Regions from separate parts of the Pseudalkalibacillus sp. JSM 102089 genome, predicted to be linked through region 1. Evidence: riboswitches for the same ligand, from Rfam matches in the RefSeq annotation. Region 1 holds a riboswitch; the other holds the start of a gene.

Region 1 (4,218 bases):
GTCGGCGAATTGCCGAGAAACAATTGTTTCAACTTGAGGCTATTTTACGAAACGACCATGTCTCAATTGATGGCAGTAAACTAACTGATACATGCGTCTATGCTTTAACAAAAAAATAAATTTGGTAAGAATATGCACCTTACTTATGGGAGGAATAAGGTTCTTGCATCAAGAATAAACGAGTAATGAATGATTTTGATGATGGAGGGAAACTATGTGATCGAACGAGCGACGATAGAAGAAAGAGATTTTATTTTATCGAATTCCATTCAATCTGTTAATGAAGGAACGACAAATCCTGGTATCGTAAAAGAAGAGAAAGCACTCGAAATTGTATCATCTATTCTGGATCGAGGTGGTTACCACCTCATTTATCGCGACGAAGGGGAAATTGCTGGCTGGGTATTACTTGGAGAAAACACGGATTATTTTACAGAAAGCAAGCATGGGTTCATTTATGATGTATTTGTTTTTCCAAAGTTTCGTGGGAAAGGGTATTCTAAGCAGCTGGTTCAAGCGAGTATTGAAAACTTCAAAGAACAGGGATATGAGGAAATTCGTTTGAATGTGTATTCCTCTAACTTCGCGAAATACATTTATAAAGACATTGGATTTCGAGAACTTCAAACAATCATGGTTTATAAATAGTTGTCCAGCTTCTTTTCATTTATTAAAAGAATGTGAAAAACAACTCATAATTAATCATCATGCCCTTGGAACTTGCTACACTATTTTTGCAGGGACTTCCCCGGTTCCTGCCCCCCTTAAAATATAAAGTGTGAGCCCCATGCATTTCCCAGCATGGGGCTTTTCCTTTTCAATCGCGCAGAAATGAGGGAGAGTATTGTTATATCAATTTAAGTTAATAAGTCATGAAGCAGTCGAGCGAATTATCTCCTGGAACTATGATGGGGTATACTCATTTTATAATATGGACGAGGATCTTGAAGATCTAAAAGAGTTCCGAGAAGATGCAGTCAGCAATGAAAATTATTGGAGCGTTTACCAAAGGGATCATCTTATTGGTTTTTTTAGTTTTCATGAGCATGAAGACAACCATATAGAAATTGGTCTAGGAATGTGTCCCTATAATGTTGGAAAAGGAGAAGGCTTTTCTTTTTTAGAGGCTGGCCTTCAAAAAGCAGTTGAATTGTATCATCCAACTTCCTTCGGAATGGCAGTAGCTGAATTTAATAAACGAGCCATAAAAGTGTATCAAAGGGCTGGGTTTCAAATCACTCATCTGTTTATGCAACAAACCAATGGGGGAGAGTTTCAATTTGTTGAAATGAAAAAAAATCTCGTTTAAAACAATAATTGCAAAATACTAAATAGACCGATAGAATGAATCAAAATTACATTATTTAATTTCCTTATTGAGAGAGGCGGAGGGACTGGCCCTTTGATGCCCGGCAACCTGATAGACAAGGTGCCAAATCCAGCAGAGTCTATGCTCTGAGAGATAAGGAAGAGCTCTGAAGCGAACTCTTCCTTATTAGTTAGGAAGAGTTTTTTAGACGATTCAATAAATGAGAGACGGGTTGTGAAGAATTTGAAAAAAGCTGACCGTATTCGCAAAATGAAAGTTCCAGATGCAAGTGAAAAGTATGGTGATCGTCTGCCACCGGGGCAAGTACTTACAGAAAGGTTCCCTATTCTACATGAAGGTGATGTACCTGTGTATGAGATGTCGACATGGAACCTAAGTGTATTTGGAGAAATTGATAAGGAAGTGATCATTTCCTATAGCGACATACTTGCCTTACCACAGAAGAAAGTAAAGTGTGATATTCACTGTGTCACAAGGTGGTCTAGGTTTGATAATACTTTTGAAGGGGTTTTGATTAAGGATTTTATGAACGCATATGGGATAGTACCGAAAACGAACTATGTTATGCTACATGGAGACTATAACTATTCAACGAATATTCACCTCACTGACTTAATGAGAGATGATGTTATTCTTGCCCACTCAGTCGATGGAGAGAAATTAACGGCAAAACACGGATGGCCTCTTAGGTTAGTTGTACCGCATCTCTACTTCTGGAAAAGTATTAAATGGATCAGAGGGATAGAATTTATCAATGAAGACAAACCTGGTTTTTGGGAACAAAACGGATTTCATAACCATGCCGATCCATTTAAAGAAGAAAGGTTTTCTGGAGAGGATTTGGGACTACCGGAAGATGAATGGGAGAAAAAAGAGTTTGATTAATTTTTCTTAAAAAAGCGGGCGTGATTAACACATATAGAATTGATTGAGGAAAAGGTAGTTTATTATCACATTCTAAATATCATCATATCTATAAAAAAATAGTTAAAATTTGAAAGTCAGCAGAACCTTAGTATGTGTGGGTTTTGCTGACTTTTTATTGTCTCGTAATTAAAAAAAGAGAAGAATTTTAAAAAAGAATGATCCAAATGGATCTTCTCTCCGTTAGCTAAGTGTAAATCAAAATTAAGGGGAGTGGATTTGATAATGAATACGAACAAGAATATGAAAAAGAAAGTGATCGATTGGAAAAAGGGACTATTAATTGTTCCGCTTAGCTTTTCACTTTTAATACCAACTGCTGGAGCATTTGCCTCTGACCACGACGAGCAAATGGACAAGCCTACAGTAGAAACACCAGGTGCTGATCTTCGTGCTGATCTTGGCCATTTACTAAGTGAGCATGCTTATCTTGCAGTAGAAACAATGAGAAAAGGAGCTGAAGGTTCTGAAGATTTTGAAGCTTCTGCTGGTGCCTTAAGTGAAAACACGGAAGACCTTACAGCTGCGATTACATCCGTTTATGGTGAAGAAGCAGGAGCTGAATTTAATGAAATTTGGAGCAATCATATCGGTTTCTTCGTTGACTATGTGAAAGCAACAGGTAATGAAGATGAAGATGCAAAACAAAAAGCTTTAGATAGTTTAGATGGTTATAAAGAAGATTTCTCTAATTTCTTGGAAAATGCAACTGGAGAACGACTTCAAGCTGAAACATTGTCTGAAGGACTTCAAGCTCATATTAATCAGTTGATTGGTTCATTTGATAGCTATGTAGCAGGTGATTATGAGATGGCTTACGAGAAAGAACGTGAAGCGATTGCTCACATGCAAATGGTGGCTAAAGGATTCTCTGGTGCCATTACTGATCAGTTCCCAGACAAGTTCGAAAACACAGAAGCCGTAACACCAGCCTCTGATCTTCGTGCAACATTAGGTCATTTATTATCTGAACATGCTGGTCTTGCAATGATGACAATGCAGAACGGAATCGACGGATCAGAAGACTTTAATGCATCTGCAGATGCACTAAGCAAGAATACGGATGATCTAGCTGCTGCGATAACTTCTGTATATGGTGAAGAAGCAGGCAATCAATTTAAAGAAATGTGGTCTGGACATATCGGTAACTTTGTAGAATATGTTCAAGCGACGGGAGCTGAAGATGAAGCTGCTCAAGAAAAAGCACTAAAAGCGCTTGAAGACTATCGTGCAGACTTCTCGAGTTTTCTTGAAACAGCAACTGAAGGTAGATTAGAAGCGGGACCATTATCTGAAGGGTTACAAATGCATGTGAATCAATTAATATCTGCGTTTGATAGCTACACTACGGAAGACTACGATGCAGCTTATGATTCGGTTCGTGAAGCTTATGCTCATATGTATAAGCCGGCAAAGGGACTTTCTGGTGCTTTCGTAAACCAATTCCCGGATAAATTCGCTATGGAAGCTATGCCAACTGATATGCCTAAAACAGGTATGGGTGGTACAGCTGAACAGCAAATGCCAATCGAATGGATTGTTGCAGCTATTCTTGCAACTATGGCTGCAACTGGCGTAATTGTTCGTAGAAAAATGCAGAAAAGCTAAGGGAATAGATGATAGGGTAGCCTAACATACCCGTTAGAAAAGCAATAGCCAAAGTGGCTATTGCTTTTCTTCGTGAAAAGAACGATGAACTTGCCGTTCTTACGCTATAGGAAATGGTTTTATTATAGTTTGAGATGTAAGGAGCGTTACAGCATCATGTTTATAAAAAAGGTATACTGATAATGGGAAAATAGATGATGTCTGACTATGAAACACAATTAAGTTCGTCAAATATGTCTTTCAGTTGCTAGGATAGTTTATAAGAGGGGGAAACTAGATGAAGCAAAAGTTAACATTTATTATCGCAACGCTACTTTTTATTGTTGCATGTGGGAATAGTGAAACCAATGAAACTG
Region 2 (4,218 bases), on a different contig from region 1:
TCGGTGAAAGAACACTAAAAAGCCGCTCTTTTTGTAAGAGCGGCTGTCATGTGAATTATGGTTTTTCAGGTGGTTCCCCTATGACGCGAACTTCACGTTCAAGATCGACATCAAACTTTTCTTTTACTGTTCGCTGCACATGATGAATCACGTCCAGATAGTCAGTCGCTGTCGCATTATCGATATTTACAATAAAGCCAGCATGCTTTTTGGAGACTTCAGCTCCACCGATTCGTGTACCCTGAAGCTGTGAGTCCTGAATGAGCTTACCAGCAAAAAGGCCAGGAGGTCGTTTAAACACACTGCCACATGAAGGGTATTCTAGCGGTTGCTTTGTTTCACGTTTTTCCGTTAAGTCATCCATGATTGCTTTAATATCCTCATACTCTCCAACTTTAAGCTTGAAAGTAGCTTCAAGGACAAGAAGACCATTTTCTTCTACATTACTATGACGGTAAGATAAATCAAGTTCATCAGCTGTCAATTTAACGAGCTTTCCTTCCTTTGTTACAGCAAGAACGCTTTCGAGACAATCCGCGATTTCTCCACCGTATGCTCCTGCGTTCATATAAACAGCTCCGCCGACAGAGCCTGGGATCCCGCAAGCGAATTCGAGTCCACTTAGTTTGCTGTCACGAGCAAATTCAGAAGCATCAATAATACGTGCGCCAGCTTGAGCAATAACTTTTTCTTCTTCTTTTTGAATGGCTTTTAGTGAAGAAAGATTCAGGACAATTCCTCTAATGCCTCCATCTTGGATAATAACATTAGAGCCTTTTCCTAAAATGGTTAATGGATAGTTAGATTGATAGGCGTACTCAACTGCTGCTCGTGCGTCCTCTAGCGTGTTAGGAAACACAAGGACATCCGCACATCCACCCATTTTTGTATACGTATGTGCATTTAATGGCTCATTTATCTTCAGTTCCGCACTGGGTAAAATGGAGCGGAGTTCATTTAATAAATTTTGATTATTCATAGGCTACCTCGCTTATAAAACAGTTCGTTTTCATTGTGGTTTGAGTTCAATAATGTTTCATGGACATATTCAAACACATTTAAAATAATAACACAACTACTTCATAAATATGATGTTTTTCATAAAAGAAGCCTTTAATTCGAAAAGAATGTTACTTGGAAAGCAACTTATATAGCGGAAAAATCAATTTCAGACATCGTGATTGGAAAAATGCTGTTATCCTATCAAATGCAAAAACCATTGTATTCGTTACTCTTCAACTGATACTGTTACTAATCATCGCCAACGTTATCAAAAATAATCAGTTTATAGAAAAAATGTAGTAGATATAATCTCCTATGTAAAAATGGCTTTAAATACTGTAGTACAGGTCTACAAATAGGTTTTTGGTAAAAAAACAACAACCGGAGAAATTAAGTTCTCCGGTTGTTGTTATAAATTAGGCCTTTGCTCTATAAGCCGTATTGTTATCTTTCAATGTCTCATCAGTTCCAAACAAAAAGTGCTTTTCCATATTTGGAGAATATACCGAGTTTACAGTTGTTCTGCCAACTGTTTCAGCCACCTCTCGCAGCATGCTTGGAGAAGCGCCGCAACAGAGTCCCAAGTAATTGACCCCAACCTGCTGTGCCTCCTTAGCCCATTCCGCTAGCTCATAACGGTTACAATAAAGCGGATCTAAAGAGGTTGGAAAGGTCGTCTCTGTTGGCAATGTACACGCACAGCCACCGTCTGGTAAGTTAAAGAATGTTGGGTGTTCTTCTGATGTACGATAAGGAATTGGAAGAGCTCCAACGTATCCGTTAACAGACTGTCTGATTTTTTCAATGTATGGTTGCATTGTAGCCGGACCTCTAAAACAGTTCATTCCAACAACTAGTGCTCCTTGTTCTTCTAACAAACGGCAAGCCTCTTCAACGGTATAGCCATCCCTTAAAATGTTCTCACTCATGAGTCCGAGTGTAATTACAGCTTGAAGATCCTGCTTTTGAATCTCTTCTAGCGCTATTTTTGCTTCTTCATAGTAGTAGAAAGTTTCCCCATTGATGAAATCAACGCCTTCTTCTTTGCTCCATTTCACCATTTCAGCAAAAATCGATCGAATTTGTTCCTTACTTTCCTCATCTTCAGGATCAAATAAGTTTGTATTTGAAATGTTTCCTGCGACTAGCGCTTCTTCTTCAGGGTGTTCTTTCGCAACTTCCTTAGCCAGGCGGATAGCTTGTCTATTGAGCGGTTCTAACAAATCTTCTTTTCCAATAATCCTCATTTTCTCTCGGTGACCATTATACGTAAAAGCAAGTACGACATCTGAACCTGCAAGCATATAATCACGATACGTTTGTTTTAGCGCTTCAGGATTGTCTAGGGCAACTTCAGGTACGAATGATCCTGCTTGTAAATAACCACGACGCTCTAATTCAAATAGATAACCTTCCCCGCAAATAACTGGACCATCTTGCAATCGTTCTTCAAGTGTTCTTTTCATGTGTAACAGCTCCTTTTCTGGATAAAATAAAAAACCCTCTTCTTAAACAATAAGAAGAGGGTTTGCTAACATAATCCTCCTCTTATCTTCCAGGTGATATCACCTGTAGGATTTGGCACCAGCTTCAACCGTAGTTGAAAGGTTGCCGGGCATCATAGGGCCTATTCCCTCCGCCGCTCTTGATAAGAGTGTTGATTTAATTTTTGAACATGTGTGAAATTATAGACCGGTTAACTGGAAATGTCAATCACTTATCTGATAATTATGAAATGTTAAGATGATCTCTTGCTTTTCAGTCGATAGATGCGATCTTCACGCCCTATCGGCTCGACTGACATTGATCCAGATGCAACAAATGAATCGAGGTAGGTACAAACAGCAAAATAAATTTTTGGTTTCTTTGTGGAGTATCTCTTGTCTTGTACCTTTCCTTCCTTAATCAAAAGCTCACAAATCATCAGAGCACTTTCCATACCTTGCTGAATATAGGAGTCTACCGCTTCCTGTGTTGTAAATGAAAGGTCTCCTACAAAATAGGTTTCCTTAGGTTTCTCGCTTGTCTTTTCTTGTAAAGGTTCTTGAACATCTTCCGCGAACAAATCAAAAGAACCTTGTAATTCCTCTTCTGATTTCGGTTCTTCCTGGTTGCTTTTCGGGTTGACTACTTGTTCTACAGTGTTGCTCCCTCTTTGAAAAGCTTCTTGGTCTTCACGATAAGATCTGATTAAACTGTTTAGCCTTTTTTCTTGTAGATCTAGTAATGGAAGATTTAATGAAAGTGGCTGTTCAATGTCTTGTGGAAGGTTCAATCCTTCAGGAATGTCGTATGTAGGATAGCCGTTCTGTCTTTTCAACAGTAGCTCATCCAACTCATAATCTATTTCCATAAATCCCTTCACAACTTCTCTCACAATGGAAGCGGGTAATCCGGTATGCTCTTCGAAATGATTTATCCCGAAACGCCGTGTTTTTCCTGTTTTTGCATGTCGAACAACATACTGATACCGTAAAGAGCGACCGCACTCACATTTTAAATCATCTGAAACGAAGCCCGCATCGATGTAATCTTCTAGTATCCAATCATCAAGCAGCATCCTGATTTCTTCATCCGTTGCCCCACTTGGAATCATCCGCCCTTTACTTCTAGCTATGACATTCGCAAAAGCCGTTTTTTTACCGCGTTTAAGAAAATTCATTACATACGTTTGTTGCTCATTTGTCAGATCTGAAAAAAGCTCATCTCTTTGGGTGCTTGTCAGGCTTTGTGTCATATAAATCCCTTTCTGTACGATAGTAATTCCATTATATCAGTAAATATTCTACTATTGTTTGCATCGGATAAATTCTTAAAATAAGAAACGCCAATTCTGATGAATTGGCGTGAATTCGTTCTTAACGATGGCGGCCGTGCTCGCCCTTATGATTATGATGATGCTTTTCTTTTTTCTGTTTCGTTAAGTCGAGTGTATATTTAGCGAAACCATTTTCTGTTTCATCAACAAAATGAATCGTTTGAATGCTTTCCGCATAGGTTTTGGCTTGTAACGAGGATTCAAAAGTGACGTTCAGTTTCTTCTTATTAACTGTGTGAAATGACCAGTTCTGATCAGCTGTTGGATTAATTGTTTTGTTTTCAAGAATATAGTCAATTAAAATTTGTCTATTTTCATCAGGGGAATCAATGACAATATTCGAACCGTCTAAGTGCGGAAAGTGGCCCCCGCCTGTCGCTCTGTAATTATTTGTAGCA

The links. A riboswitch is a leader RNA that binds a small molecule or an ion and turns the genes downstream of it on or off. The one in region 1 is predicted to bind S-adenosylmethionine.
Region 2: another riboswitch for S-adenosylmethionine. It lies ahead of ABVF21_RS00560 (homocysteine S-methyltransferase family protein); the one in region 1 lies ahead of ABVF21_RS16675 (sulfite oxidase-like oxidoreductase).

Annotation. Positions count from the first base shown of each region.
Region 1 covers NZ_JBEWYW010000008.1:115,447-119,664, reverse strand. Annotated here, with positions in the region: gene ABVF21_RS16690 (GNAT family N-acetyltransferase) at 1-119, shown strand, start outside; gene ABVF21_RS16685 (GNAT family N-acetyltransferase) at 217-648, shown strand; gene ABVF21_RS16680 (GNAT family N-acetyltransferase) at 845-1,309, shown strand; SAM riboswitch class I at 1,371-1,469, shown strand; gene ABVF21_RS16675 (sulfite oxidase-like oxidoreductase) at 1,553-2,215, shown strand; gene ABVF21_RS16670 (copper amine oxidase) at 2,513-3,862, shown strand; gene ABVF21_RS16665 (ABC transporter substrate-binding protein) at 4,140-4,218, shown strand, end outside.
Region 2 covers NZ_JBEWYW010000001.1:115,981-120,198, forward strand. Annotated here, with positions in the region: gene murB (UDP-N-acetylmuramate dehydrogenase) at 56-979, opposite strand; gene ABVF21_RS00560 (homocysteine S-methyltransferase family protein) at 1,419-2,468, opposite strand; SAM riboswitch class I at 2,548-2,657, opposite strand; gene ABVF21_RS00565 (DUF3895 domain-containing protein) at 2,741-3,739, opposite strand; partial or broken gene ABVF21_RS00570 (bifunctional 2',3'-cyclic-nucleotide 2'-phosphodiesterase/3'-nucleotidase) at 3,861-4,218, opposite strand, start outside.